DNA from 2 places in the Bradyrhizobium sp. IC4060 genome. Region 1 is predicted to be linked to the other one. Evidence: riboswitches for the same ligand, from Rfam matches in the RefSeq annotation. Region 1 holds a riboswitch; the other holds the start of a gene.
What was found. Region 1 has a riboswitch for S-adenosylmethionine ahead of I6F16_RS27005 (homoserine O-acetyltransferase). Riboswitches for the same ligand answer to the same signal wherever they lie in the genome.
Positions count from the first base shown of each region.

Region 2: it holds a riboswitch for S-adenosylmethionine, as region 1 does, so the genes downstream of both, I6F16_RS27850 (O-succinylhomoserine sulfhydrylase) here and I6F16_RS27005 (homoserine O-acetyltransferase) in region 1, are expected to answer to the same signal.

Region 1 is NZ_JADYVJ010000010.1:8,808-16,241, forward strand. Features, by position in the region: gene I6F16_RS26985 (MOSC domain-containing protein) at 207-995, shown strand; gene I6F16_RS26990 (TIGR02594 family protein) at 1,117-1,770, opposite strand; gene I6F16_RS26995 (alpha/beta hydrolase) at 1,984-2,847, shown strand; gene metW (methionine biosynthesis protein MetW) at 2,964-3,626, opposite strand; gene I6F16_RS27005 (homoserine O-acetyltransferase) at 3,629-4,831, opposite strand; SAM riboswitch at 4,926-5,005, opposite strand; gene I6F16_RS27010 (chorismate mutase) at 5,161-6,009, shown strand; gene hisC (histidinol-phosphate transaminase) at 6,044-7,141, shown strand; gene I6F16_RS27020 (prephenate/arogenate dehydrogenase family protein) at 7,138-7,434, shown strand, end outside.
Region 2 is NZ_JADYVJ010000010.1:173,844-181,277, forward strand. Features, by position in the region: gene I6F16_RS27830 (MATE family efflux transporter) at 1-1,166, opposite strand, end outside; gene I6F16_RS27835 (hypothetical protein) at 1,532-2,584, opposite strand; gene I6F16_RS27840 (PAS domain S-box protein) at 2,690-3,103, opposite strand; gene I6F16_RS27845 (2'-deoxycytidine 5'-triphosphate deaminase) at 3,209-4,315, opposite strand; SAM riboswitch at 4,426-4,505, shown strand; gene I6F16_RS27850 (O-succinylhomoserine sulfhydrylase) at 4,582-5,769, shown strand; gene I6F16_RS27855 (SGNH/GDSL hydrolase family protein) at 5,884-6,873, opposite strand; gene I6F16_RS27860 (lipolytic enzyme) at 6,886-7,434, opposite strand, start outside.

The DNA of each region.
Region 1 (7,434 bases):
GTAAGGCACCCCAAACGGCATCTTCATTGGGTTTCCAATTACCGCATTGACGTTTCTCAACCGGTAACGGTCGTCTTTTGCCGGCGATGCCGCCGGCCTGGGCCAGATGTGGGAAGCAGGTTGCGGATGCGAAAGAGGCAACTTCACAATTTCGTGCGCGCGGGAGCGGGCTTGGCGGTGGCGGGCCGAATCCCTTAAGTAGCGGCATGACAGCCAGCCATACCGCCGAGATCACCGGCCTCTACCGCTACCCGATCAAGGGCCTGACGCCGGAACGCCTGTCGCGCGTCACTTTGCGGGTCGGCCAGACCCTGCCGGCCGACCGCCGCTACGCCATCGAGAACGGCCCGAGCGGGTTCGACCCCGAGGCGCCCGAATGGAAGCCGAAAATCCAGTTTCTGATGCTGGCGCGCAATGAGCGGCTGGCCGCGCTCGACAGCCGGTTCGACGACGAAACCAACGTGCTGACCATCCGCAAGGACGGCCAGATCGTCGCCAGCGGCGATCTCGAGACCGCCGCCGGGCGCGCCGCCATCGAGGCCTATTTTCGCGAGAACTTCCAACCCGAGTTGAAGGGCCCGCCCAAAATTCTCTCCGGCCGCGACCACAGCTTCTCCGACGTCGCCCGCAAGGTCGTCTCCATCATCAATCTGAGCAGCGTCCGCGCCATCGAGACCATGCTCGGCGGCGTCGCCGTGCACCCGCTGCGCTTCCGCGCCAATCTCTACGTGAAAGGCTGGCCGGCCTGGTCGGAGCTCGACCTCGTCGGCCAGACGCTCGCGATCGGACAGGCCCGGCTGAAGGTGATCAAGCGCATCGTCCGCTGCCCGGCCACCAATGTCGACCCCGAGACCGCCAAGCGCGATCTCGAAATCCCGCCCACGCTCTCGCGCCATCTCGGCCATATGGACTGCGGCATCTATGCCGAGGTGATCGCCGACGGTGACGTCGGCGTCGGCGATGTGGTGGCGGTGGAAGAGCCGAAGCTGCTGTGAGCTAACTCCGCTGCCGTAGGGTGGGCAAAGGCGCTCTTGCCCACCATCTCGTCGAGCGGAGGGAGGTGGTGGGCACGCTTCGCTTTGCCCACCCTACGAGACCGTCGCTACAGCTCCACCGTCAGTTCGGCATCACATACGCATAGATCTTGCCGCGCGAGACCGGGGCTTCGCGGACTCGGTTGCCGTTGTTGCCGGAGATCATGATCGGATTACCCTGCGCGTCGATGCCGGTGATGATGCCGACATGACCGCCGCGGCGGCCGCGCGACATCACGGCGATGGCACCGACCTGCGGTCCGGAGATGCGCGTGCCGTAGCGCGCGAACGAGCTCGCCATGTCGGAGCCGGTGCCCCGATGGCCGGTATGCTCCAGCACCATGTTCATGAAGCGCGCGCACCACAGGCGGCCGCGCCCGGTCGGATTGCCGCCGATATGGCGGCGCGCCTCGGAGACGAGACCCGATCCTCCGCTGAAGCCTCCGTTCATGCCGGCACCGCTGGCATTGGCATTCGGATCATAGCTCGCCTGGGTGTCGGCGAAGCCGCTTGCCTGCAATTGCGCCGCGCTGCGCTCGAAGCGCGAACTGCGGGCATGATGGCGATAGTGACGGTGGTGATGATGTCTGGCGTGATGCACGTAACCGTGCCGCTCTGCGCTATGACGATGATACGGCCGTGCCGAGGCCGGAGAAACGAACACGGCGAACGCCGCGAAGAACAGCGCCAGCGCGACAACACAACGCGACAGGCGAGACGCAAACAACTCGAACATTCTTCATCCTTCTTGACACCCCCACTTCCCGCCGGCCCGTGCAATGGCCGACATCCGTTTGGCCGTTAAGCCGCCCGATGTGGCGAGAAAAAGACGCAACGCCCGCGAATGGCTGCAATGATTTTGTGTTTGTGCTCGGCGCTGCTGCCGCATTGCCGACAACAGAATTAACTGCGATCCTCGAACACGGCTTGAAACAGAGGGAAACGGTTAATGCCCCACGCCACGACCAGGGACGGCGTCCGCATCTATTTCGAGGAGGCGGGCCAGGGAACGCCGATACTTTTTCTGCACGAGTTCGCGGCCGACTACACCAATTGGGAGCCGCAGATGCGCTACTTCTCGCGTGGCCATCGCTGCATCACCTATTCGGCGCGCGGCTACACGCCGTCGGACGTGCCTGACGGCGAGGTCTACACCTACACGCATTTCTACACCGATGCGCTTGCGGTGCTCGATCATCTCGGCATCGAGCGCGCGCATCTCGTCGGTCTTTCGATGGGCGCCTATTCCTCGTTGCAGATCGGGTTGAACGCGCCGCAGCGCGCACTGTCGATGACGCTGGCCGGCGTCGGCTCCGGCTCGGAGCTCGAGAACCTGGAGACCTGGCGCACGCAGTGCCGCGCCAATGCCGAGCAGTTCGAGACGCTGGGATCGGTGGAGGTCGCGAAAGTCACGCGCGAGGCGCCGAGCCGGATTCCGTTCCTGGTGAAGGATCCACGCGGGCATGCCGATTTCTACGCCGCACTGGCGCGGCACGATGCCAAGGGATCGGCGCGCACCATGCGCGGATTCCAGGGCGGCCGTCCCTCGATCTACACGATGACGGACGCGATCAGAGGCGCGGCAACACCCGCGCTGATCATCTGCGGCGACGAGGACGAGCCCTGCGTGGGCGCCAGCCTGTTCCTGAAGAAGCACCTGCCCGCGGCGGGGCTCGCGATGTTTCCGAAGTCCGGCCACGTGCTGAACCTGGAGGAGCCCGCGCTGTTCAACGAGAGTGTCGAGCGGTTCGTGACGCTGGTGGAAGCAGGACGTTGGCCGGTGCGGGACCCGCGGTCGCTGCTTTCCCACTAGCTGTCATTCCGGGATGCGCCGAAGGCGCAGGCCCGGAATCCATCGGGCTGCAGGCGCTGTTGGACGATGGATTCCGGGCTCGATGCTTCGCATCGCCCCGGAATGACGGAGAGAAACTACTTCCCCCCGCCGCGGCTCAGCAAGAACACCGCCTGCTCGCCGAACATGTTCCACACCCACCAGGGCAGGTTCAGCGGCACCGGGCGGCCGTAGAGATCGAGCGCGACCGAGCGCTCCATCTTGACGTTGATCTCGTCGCAGAGCTGCACGAAATCCTTGATGGTGCAGAAATGGATGTTGGCGGTGTCGTACCAGGTCGCCGGCAGATTCTCCGTGCGCGGCATGTGGCCGCCGATCAGGAGCTGGAGCCGCATCTTCCAGAAGCCGAAATTCGGGAACGAGACGATGGCGCGGCGGCCGATGCGCAGCAGGTTCTCCAGCACGACCTTCGGCTGCCGCGTCGCCTGCAGCGTCTGCGACAGGATCACGTAGTCGAAGGCATCGTCGGGATAATTGACGAGATCGGTGTCGGCATCGCCCTGCACCACCGCGAGCCCCTTGGCGACGCAGCGGTTGACGCCTTCGCGCGACAATTCGATGCCGCGGCCGTCGATGCCGCGGGTCTCCAGCAGCTGAAGCAGATCGCCGTCGCCGCAGCCGACGTCGAGCACTTTCGAGCCCGGCTTGACCATCTCGGCGACCAGCCGATGATCGGCGCGATAATCACCGGATGGCCTGGCGGCGACGCCGTCCAGCGGCAACACTTCCTGCACGGACATCGCTAACGGTCCTCGAGGCTGAGCCCGCGGGCCTTGCCTGCCGATTGCAGGAAGGCGCGGGAGATGTCGAAAAATTCGGGCACGTCGAGCAGGAAGGCGTCATGGCCGCGATCGGTCTCGATCTCGGCGAAGGACACCCGCGCGCTCGAAGCGTTCAGCGCGTGCACCAGTGCGCGCGATTCCGAGGTCGGAAACAGCCAGTCGCTGGTGAAGGAGACCACGCAGAACCGGGTCTTGATGTCGGCGAAGGCCTTGGCCAGCACGCCGCCATGGTCGGCGGCGATGTCGAAATAGTCCATCGCCCGCGTCAGGTAGAGATAGGAATTGGCGTCGAAGCGCTCGACGAAGGACGAGCCTTGATAACGCAGATAGGATTCGACCTGGAAGTCGGCGTCGAACGAGAAGGTCGGCAGCTCGCGGTCCTGCATGCGCCGGCCGAACTTGCGGTGCAGCGCCGCGTCCGAGAGATAGGTGATGTGCGCCGCCATCCGCGCCACCGCGAGCCCGCGATGCGGATGGATCCCGCGATCGGCATAGCCGCCGCCATGCCAGTCGGGGTCGGCCATCACGGCCTGGCGGCCGAGCTCGTGGAAGGCGATGTTCTGCGCCGAGTGCCGCGTCGCGCAGGCGATCGCCAGCGCGGAGTACACGCGGCTAGGATAGGCGGCGGTCCATTGCAGCACCTGCATGCCGCCCATCGAGCCGCCGACGACGGCAAACAGCGTGTCGATGCCGAGCCGGTCGATCAGCATCGCCTGCGCGCGCACCATGTCCGGAATGGTGATGACGGGGAAGTCCAGGCCCCAGACCTTGCCGGTGGCGGGATTGATCGACGCCGGCCCGGTCGAGCCCATACAGCCGCCGATCACGTTGGAGCAGATGATGAAGTAGTGCTTGGGATCGATGGGTCGGCCGGGACCGACCAGCGTCTCCCACCAGCCCGGCTTGCCGGTGACGGGATGTACGTTGGCGACATGCTGGTCGCCGGTCAACGCATGACAGATCAGCACGGCGTTGGAGCGATCGGCATTGAGCTCGCCATAGGTCTGGTAGGCGATCTGGAACGGGGTGAGATCGACGCCGCAATCGAGCCGCAGCGGCTGCTCGGTGCCGAAATGCGCAACCAGCGAGCTTGGATGATCGACCTCGTGCGACCGCTCGTCGGCGCTGATCGCAGGACTCGGTATCGACTTGACGCTACCCATCTCGGACATCGACCTCGTTTGCGACTGGCTGCTCGACCGCGCCGCTGACATCAGGCCATGAAAAACCCGGCCTGAACGATAGGTTCGGCCGGGATCGGAAGCGTCCCCGGCCTGTTTAGCGAGTTTTTTAACGTGGCTGCAAGCCGGCCGGCTCAAATGACCACGGAACGGGCAAAAGCTACCGTCTTGGGCGGTTTTCGTCAAGTCGCGGCCCGGATCGGCCCAATTCGCCTCTGCCGCGACGCCCGCAAAGCACGTCATTTCTCTTTGCTTTCGCCGCCACGACTGCCTAATCAGGACATCCCCATCGGAACGATCGACGACCAGACATGTCCCAACGTCCGCCCGCGCCACCATCGCTGCAGGAACTGCGCAAGGAGATCGACGCGATTGACGAGGGCATGCATCGCCTCCTCATGCAGCGCGGCGAGATCATCGATCGCCTGATCCAGGTGAAGCAGACCCAGGAGGTCGGCTCGGCGTTCCGGCCCGCGCGCGAGGCTGCCATGATGCGCGAGATCGTGCAGCGTCATCGCGGCATCCTGCCGCTCGACACGGTCGAGAGCATCTGGCGCGTCATCATCTCGACCTTCACTTACGTACAGGCGCCGTTCTCGGTGCATGCCGACATCTCGGCCAGCGAGGCGGCGATGCGCGATTCCGTGCGCTTCAATTTCGGCTTCACCGTGCCTTACGTCGCGCATTTCAGCGCACAGGCCGCGGTCGAGGCGGTAGCGAAATCCAAGGGTGATCTGGCAATGGTCTCGGCGACCTCGAGCCGCACGCCATGGTGGCTGGAGCTGGAAGCGGACGGCGCACCAAAGATCATCGCGCGGATGCCCTTCATCGAGCGTGCCGATCATCCGGCCGCATTGCCGGTGTTCGCGATCTCGCGCGTCGCCGACAGCGCCCTGGTGACGGAGGTCGAGACCTTCAGCGTGCGCGTATCGGGATGGAACGCCGAGGTCGCCCGCGCGCTGTCGCCGCTCGCCGAGATCGTGGCCGTGCCAGATACCGCCTTCGACGGCGCGGCGCTCTTGGTCTCGGTCACCGGCGCGACCAGCATCGACAAGATCAGGGCTGCCCTGATCGAGGCGGGGGCCTCGGTGCGCTCTGTGGCCCTCGTCGGCAGCCACGCAACGCGCTATACGGTGCCCCCGACCGGGCCGAAATCGTAAAATCGCGAGCAGCCCAGCCTATCCGGAGTCCAAGATGTCCCGCCCCGTGCCGAATCCCGGCATTCTCGATATTGCGCCCTACACGCCCGGCAAGAGCCCGGTGCCGGAGCCGGGCCGCAAGGTGTTCAAACTCTCCGCCAACGAGACGCCGTTCGGGCCCTCGCCCAAGGCGATCGAAGCCTTCAAGCGCGTGGCAGATCATCTGGAGGACTACCCGGAAGGCACCTCGCGCGTGCTGCGCGAGGCGATCGGCCGCTCGTTCGGGCTCGATCCCAACCGCATCATCTGCGGCGCCGGCTCGGACGAGATCCTCAATCTGCTCGCGCACACCTATCTCAGCCAGGGCGACGAGGCGATCTCGACGACACACGGCTTCCTGGTCTACCCGATCGCGACGATGGCGGTCGGCGCCAGGAACGTCATCGCCCAGGAGACCAACCTCACCGCCGACGTCGACGCCATCCTGAAGGCCGTGACGCCGAAGACGAAGCTGGTCTGGCTCGCCAACCCCAACAACCCGACCGGCACCTATCTTCCGTTCGACGAGGTCAAGCGGCTGCGCGCCGGCCTGCCCTCGCACGTGCTGCTGGTGCTGGACGCCGCCTATTGCGACTACGTCTCGCGCAACGACTATGAGATGGGAATCGAGCTCGTCGCCACCACCGAGAACACGGTGGTGACGCACACCTTCTCCAAGATCCACGGTCTTGCCGCGCTGCGCATCGGCTGGATGTTCGGGCCCGAGCACGTCATCGACGCGGTCAATCGCATCCGCGGTCCCTTCAACGTGTCGACGCCGGCGATGTATGCCGCGGTCGCCGCGATCGAGGATACCGCGCATCAGGCGATGTCGAAGCAGTTCACCGAGACCTGGCGCAACTGGCTCACCGAGGAGATCGGCAAGCTCGGGCTGAAGGTGACGCCGAGCGTCGCCAATTTCGTGCTGATCCACTTCCCGACCGATAAGGGCAGGACCGCCGATGACGCCGATGCCTTCCTGACCAAGCGGGGGCTCGTGCTGCGCGGCTTGAAGAATTACGGCCTGCCGCATGCGCTGCGCATGACCATCGGCACCGAGGAGGCCAACCGCCTCGTCGTCGAAGGCTTGCGCGACTTCATGGGCGGCAAATGAGCGCGCAGGCGCACTTCCAGCGCGTGGCGCTGATCGGCTTCGGCCTGATCGGCGGCTCGATCGCCCGCGCTGCGAAGCTCCAGGGGCTTGCCGGTGAAATCGTCACCACCGCACGCTCGGAGAAGACACGCGCGCGTGTCGCCGAGCTCGGCATCGTCGATCAGGTGGTGGCGACCAATGCGGAGGCCGTGAGGGATGCCGATCTCGTCATCCTCTGCATTCCCGTCGGCGCCTGCGGACCCGTAGCGCAGGAGATCGCGCCGCATCTCAAGCCGGGTGCGATCGTCTCCGAC
Region 2 (7,434 bases), 170 kb from region 1:
TAGAACGGCCCGACCGTCGAAAGATATTGATGGCTCGCCGCGCGCACCGCCACACTGTCGGTGAACATGTTGACCCAGAGATCGGGGAAGATCGCAACGAGGCACGCCGGCACGCCGACCGCCACGAAAGCAGCAACGCTGGCGGTCCAGGCGATGCGCCGGGCCCGCGCGATGCGGCCAGCACCGATCGCCATCCCGACCATCGGCACGCAGGCAATGCCGAACGAGAATGCGATCGAGGTCAGCAGGAATTCGAGCCGCGCGCCGACGCCGTAGCCGGCGAGGATCGCAGTGCCGAACTGCGCCAGCATGTGCGTGAAGATGGAGATCGTCAGCACCGATTGCAGCGGCGAGAAGCAGGCGATGGCGCCGACCTTGAGGATGTCGAAGAACATCGCCCATTGGATGCGCAGGCCGCGCAGCTTCAGCGTGATCCGCGCGCGGCCGGAGAACAGGTACCAGGCCATAATGCCGATGTTCATAGTATAGGCGATCAGCGCGCCAGCGGCGACGCCGCGCATGCCGAACTGCGGCACTGGCCCGAGCCCGAGACCGAGCGTGCCGCCGAGCACGATCTGCCAGGCCGCGGAGTTGAGGATCAGGAACGACGGCAGCTTCATGTTGCCGGTGCCGCGCAGGATGCCCGCCATGGTGTTAAGCAGCCAGGGCAGCACGGCACCGCCGAAGAACACCTGCGTATAGGCGATCGCATGCGTCAGCACATCGCCGCGGCCGCCGAGCATCTCGAGCAACCTCGGCCCGAAGATCAACATGCCCAGCATGAAGACGAGTCCGAAGCTGATGCCGATCAGCATCGCGTGCACGGCCAATATGCCGGCGCGCTCGCGATTCCCGGCGCCGAGCGCACGCGCAATGGCCGAAGCCACCGCGCCGCCCATGGCGCCGCCGGACATCGTCATGGTCAGAATGATCGTCGGAAACACCAGCGCCATCGCCGCCAGCGCCTCGACGCCGAGCCGGCCGACATAGGAGGTCTCGGCGATCACCACGCAAATGCCGGCCGACAGACCGATCGCGTTCGGCCAGGCGAGCGAGAGCAGCGTGCGCAGGATCGGCCCCTCGGTCAGGACGCTTCTGATCGGCGGCGGAGGCGGCGGCAGTGGGCGCTCTTGCTCATCGACCGGGATTTCGGCGATGTCGGACATGTCCTCTCCCGGGCGCAGGCGCCGTTTGCAGCGCAGCAATCACTTGGTGTGCCAATGGCGTCGTTCGCGCGAATGGCGCGGCTGAGGCGTGTTAGCACGGCGTGCTCCGATTCTGCCTGCGCCCGATGCAGGCGTGCCCTGCGGCAGCGCATTTCAAGCGGTGGAATTCGTTCTTCTCCCTCTCCCCGTTCTTACGGGGCCGGGACGAGCTTCGCTCGCCCTGAGAGGGTTGGGGTGAGGGGCTCTATCCGCGAAGACGGCGAGAGCTGGACTCGCGGAGACTCCCCCTCACCTGGATTGCATCTTCGATGCAATCCGACCTCTCCCCGCAAGCGGGGCGAGGTGAAGCCCGCTGCGGCCGTCGCCTAACCGATCGTCCAGACCAGCGGCGGACGGCCGCCCGGAGCGGCGCGCATCTGCACGCCGATATGCCGGCCGCAACCTGCAGCGAGACCCTCGAACAATCCCTCCAGCAGCTTGGCGCAGGCGCGGTGAGTGTCGGCGACGTCGTCCATCAGCTTCCAGCTCTGCTGCCGGATCTCGAAGGTGTCTTCCGATTGAGCCGTCTCGGCTGCATCATCCTGCGCGGCGAGCAACGCGCTCAGGAACGATGCGAATTCTCGCGCGCCGCCGCGGGTCGTCGCCAGCGCCGCGGCGACCTCGTCGAAATATTGCATGCCGATCAGCTTGCCGGTGAGGTGCAGCAGATAGCCGGCATCCTCCGGGCCGAACAGCTGCACCATCACGGGCGCGGCGGTGCGGACATATTCCATCGCGTAATTGCGATAGGCCTTTTCCAGCCGCGGTCTTGGCCAGCTCGCGACCGGCAAGGCGGGCGCCGTCTTCGCATCGAACAAAGGCGCTTCCAGGTGCCGCGCGAATACGAGGCGCTGGTCGAGCTCGAGCGGATGGTCGTATTGATGATAATAGCCTTCGAGCCCGTCCTGGCCGTCGACGCTCTGCTTGGTGCAGACGAAGCCGAGCCTGAGATCGCCGAGGGCTGCGCCATTGTTGGCGTGCCAGCCGCGCAGCATGGCGCGTGAGACTTCGCCCGGCACGCCACAGATCGCAGTGCCCTTCCAGATCCAGCGCGGCGGCGGATAGCGGATCCAAGCCTTGGTGTCGCTCTCGTACATGTATTCGACATGAACGCCGCCGATCCAGTTGGAGAGATAGTGGTATTGCGCAGCCGCGACCGCCGGCGGCAGATGGTCGATCCCGAGCTTCCTGAGCCCCGGCAGGAAACGCTCCTGCTGCTGGCGACGAAACACGCGGAAGACGAACTCTGCGGCATCCGCCGTGCCGCGGCGCGTGACTATTGTGAGGATCAGCCCGGTGAAGTAAGCGTGATAGAGATCGGCGACGGCGCGCCAGCGCTTCCATTGCGCGTGCTGCGCGAGGTCTGGTGCGGTGGTCATGTTCGCTCCCTGATCATGGTTTTGATCGAGTGTGTCACCGCCGCCGGTGACAGGCAACATGACGCGCGTGCAGGCCTCCCTGCGCGGCTTTCCGTCAATTCCGCATCACGAATTTTGCGCCGCCTTGGCCGCCCGTTCGCGCTCAACGCGCTCCGTGACGTCGCGAGCCATCGCCACCGATCCCTGCACCGCGCCATCGTTGTCTCGCACCAATGCGAAGGTCATCTCGATGTAGAGCTTGCGCCCGCTCTTGTGCAGCGCGCGGGTCAGCGTCGGCTTGCCCGCAAGCTTCATGGTGCCGCTCGCGAGCGCGGCGTCGAAGCCTTTCCAGTGCGCGGCGCGAAGATGTTCGGGAATGATCAGATCGAGGTTCTGGCCGAGCGCTTCGTCGGCCGTGAAGCCGAACAGCGCGGTCGATGCGCGATTCCAGCGTGTGATCGTGCCGGAGCGATCGGAATAGATCAGCGCGTCCGCGACGTCGTTGATGATCTGTGCGTCGAGTTGGGATGGCTCAATCATGTCACCACCTTGTAGCCCGGATGGAGCAAAGCGTAATCCGGGATCGCGCCACAAGTGAGACCTTCCCGGATTACGCTTGCGCTCCATCCGGGCTACAGGATCGGGCTACACCCGAAAATGCTTCGAGAGCTTGAGGCCTTGCGCCTGGTAGTTGGAACCGATGCGCTGGCCGTACATGGCGTCGGGTCGGGCCAGCATCTTCTCGTAGACGAGGCGGCCGACGATCTGACCGTGCTCGAGGATGAACGGCACCTCGCGCGAGCGCACCTCCAGCACGGCGCGCGATCCCAGCCCGCCAGCGCCGGCATAGCCGAAGCCGGGATCGAAAAAGCCGGCATAGTGCACGCGGAATTCGCCGACCAGGGGATCGAACGGCACCATCTCAGCGGCGTAATCGGGCGGCACCTGCACCGCTTCCTTGGAGGCGAGGATATAGAACTCGCCGGGGTCGAGGATCAGGCTGCCGTCGGGGCGCGCCGAGATCGGCTCCCAGAAATCCTCCACCGCGTAGCCCGCGCGGCGGTCGACATCGACGACGCCGGTGTGGCGCTTGGCGCGGTAGCCGACGAAGCCGCTCGCCTTCTCGCCGGAGAGATCGACCGAGACGGCAACGCCGCCCGAGAGATCGGCATCGTCGATGTCGACGAGACGCTCGCTGGCGTGCAGCGCATCGAGCTCGTCGGCATTGAGGATGGCATCGCCGGTGCGGAAGCGCACCTGGCTGAGACGCGAGCCCTCGCGCACCAGCACCGGAAACGTCTTCGGGCTGATCTCGGCATAGAGCGGGCCGTGATAGCCGGCGCCGATCATGTCGAAGCGACGGGTGCCGTCGGCGATCACGCGGGTGAAGACGTCGAGCCGGCCGGTCGAGCTCTTCGGATTGGCGGCAGCGACGATCTCCGGCGGCAGCGCCAGACTCTCGAGCAACGGCACGATGTAGACGCAGTTGGTCTCGAGCACCGCGCCGTCGGCGAGGCTGAACTCGTGCAGCTTCAGCTCGTCGATGCGCTCGGCCACGGTGGCACCGGGCCCGGGGAGGAAGCTGGCGCGGACCCGATAGGCGATGTCGCCGAGGCGCAGATCGAGGCTCGCCGGCTGGATCTGGCTCTCGACGAAGTCGTAGGCGGGCAGGATGAGACCTTCTTCCGCCATCGCCGCGATCATGCGGTCGGGCAGGATACCATTGGCGTCGGCGGCGACCGTGAACGTCAACCGGGGGTCCTCATCAGGGGTCGAGTGCATCCGGACATGCCGGAAATACAAGTCTTTTACGGCTATCCGATGGACGCCTTGACGGAAAGGGCATTGCGGAATATGAGCATCACTTATCCCGTGGTGATTTGAGCCGGCCGGCTTGCAGCCACGTTAAATAAGTCGCTAAACAGGCCGGGGACCTCTGTGATCCCGGCCCGTGGAGATATCCAGGCCGGTTTTTTTGTGACCGTTTTCGCCTCGACGGTCATCTCGGAGAGGGTCCTATGTCGAAGTCGTCTGCTGCCTATCGCCCCGAAACCCGCCTGGTCCATTCCGGCACCCTGCGCTCGCAATATGGCGAGACCTCGGAGGCGCTATTCCTGACGCAAGGCTATGTCTACGCCAGCGCGGAGGAGTGCGAGGCACGGTTCAAGGGCGAGGATCCCGGCTTCATCTATTCGCGCTATTCCAACCCGACGATTGCGATGTTCGAGCGCCGCATGATCGAGCTCGAAGGCGCCGAGGCCGCGCGCTCGGCGGCAACCGGCATGGCGGCGGTGACGACCGCGATCCTGGCGCCGCTCAAGGCCGGCGATCACGTGGTCGCCTCCCGCGCGCTGTTCGGCTCCTGCCTCTACGTCATCCAGGACCTGTTGCCGCGCTACGGCATCGAGGCCACGCTGGTCGACGGGCTCGATCTCGACCAGTGGCAGCGCGCGCTGAGGCCCAACACCAAGACGTTCTTCCTGGAGAGCCCGACCAACCCGACGCTGGACGTGCTCGACATCCCCTCGATCGCCGAGATCGCGCACAAGGGCGGCGCGCGGCTCGTCGTCGACAACGTGTTCGCGACGCCGATCTGGCAGAGCCCGCTCGCGCTCGGCGCCGACGTCGTCGTCTACTCTGCGACCAAGCACATCGACGGCCAGGGCCGCTGTCTCGGCGGCATCATCCTGTCCTCCGAAGCCTTCATCGCCGAGCACATCCACAATTTCATGCGCCAGACCGGCCCGTCGATTTCGCCGTTCAATGCCTGGGTCCTGCTCAAGGGCCTGGAGACGCTGGGCGTGCGCGTGCGCGCGCAGACCGACAATGCCGCGCGCGTCGCCGAGGTGCTGGCGAGCCATCCGAAGATTTCGCGGCTGGTTTATCCCGGCCGCGCCGATCATCCGCAGGCGGCGCTGGTGAAGAAGCAGATGCGCGGCGGCTCGACGCTGGTCGGCTTCGAGGTGAAGGGCGGCAAGGCGGCGGCGTTCCGTGTGCTCAACGAATTGAAGCTTGCCAAGATCTCCAACAATCTCGGCGACGCCAAGAGCCTCGTCACGCATCCGGCGACGACGACGCATCAGCGCCTCAAGCCGGAAGACCGCGCCGCGCTCGGCATCAGCGAGGGATTTATCCGCTTCTCGGCGGGGCTCGAGCACGCGGATGACCTGATCGAGGATCTCACCGCGGCGCTGGAGAAGGCGTGAGGGAAGCGAGGTCTCGTAGGGTGGATTAGCCGAAGGCGTAATCCACCTCTGCTGCATCCGCGGAGATAGACAGTGGTGGGTTACGGCTTCGCCTAACCCACCCTACGCGCCCTCTCACATCGGCCGGTACGTTCTCACATCGGCGGGCACGCTCACACCGAGCTTGATCTGGCCGACGGAGCGGATGATGTCGTCGCCGAGCAGCTGGGCGAAGCAGGCATAGCCCCAATCGTTCATGTGCAGGCCGTCGGCGATGACGAAGCCCTCGACCGGGATCGACTGGTTCTCGTGCCAGTCGCGCATCACCTCGAAGCGCGGGAAAATGCCGACCTTGCGGAGCTCGGCGACGTTGCCGAGCAGCTTGATCATCTTGCCGGCGCTCTCCTTGCGCTGGTTGACGGCCGGCGAATATTGCGGATCGACCAGCACGATGTCGGTGCCGCCGGCGGCCTGAATGCGGCTGATGCCGTCCTCGACCAGCTTGGCCGTATCGGCAGGATCGAGATTGCGCAGCACCGCGTTGGTGCCGACCTGCCAGATCACGAGATCCGGATGCCTGTCGATCACCTGCGTCTGCAGACGCTTCATCATCTCGGGGGCGTCCTCGCCGCCGACGCCGGCATTGATGACGCTGATGTCGGCAGTCGGATAGTGCCGGCGCAGCTGCGCGGCGAGACGATTGGGGTAATTGAACTCCGGCGAGCTCGCGCCGAACCCTTGAGTCGACGAGGAGCCGAACGCGACGATGACGACGGGCTGGCCGGCGGCCAGCTTGCTCGCGACATGCGGCAGCGAGCCCATCGCCTTGGAGCCGCCCTTCGGCGGCAGGCAGGGCACCCGGCTGAAGATGTCGGCGGCGGACTTCGCGACCTCCTTCACCTTGTCGATGGCGCGCGAGGTGACGCCGCGCTGCTCGGGCGACCTCGCGGCGACGGTGGTCTGGGACGGCGCAGCGGGCGCGGGATCAGGCGACTGGGCGGGTGCGGGGGTCGCCGGCTGAGCGGCCGGCGTCTGCGCATGCGCGGCGGGCGTCAGCAACAACAGCACTGCTGTTGCAGGCACGGCTAGCCATGACGTCAGGCAAAAAGGGCGGAGAGAACTCATTAACGCTAGACCTCAATTTTGCTGCTGGGCCGGCTCCAGATGAGCAGCGTCGATCACGAACTGTGCCAACGCCCGGCCAAGGCAATCATGGACCTGCTTCGCCAGCTCAGGCCCGCGGGACGGGTTGAACAGGTCGAACTGGCCCTGTTCATTCCACTGCCGCATGATCGCGAAACGATCGAACAGCGGGATGTCGTGCTCCTGTGCCACGACGCGCATATTATCGAGAAAAGGCTGCGCCGAGATCATGGTCTCGGTGCGCGGGCTATATTGCAAATTCATCAAGACGACGTCCGCCCCTGCCTTTTGCAACGCAACAACCCCGTCGGTCACCGCGCTACGAAATTCGTCGGGATCGATGGATCGGATAGCATCCACGGTCCCGGTCTGCCAGATGACCAAAGTAGGCGTTTTTGCTTCCATCAGCTTAACGAAGGTGGACGCGGTCTCCTCTGCCGTTTTCTTGCTCTGTATTTCTACGGAGACGTGCACGGGCTCGGAGGGCGGCAGTTTCTCCTTGAGGATCGCCTCCATGCGCGCCGGATAGGAGCTGCTCTCCGA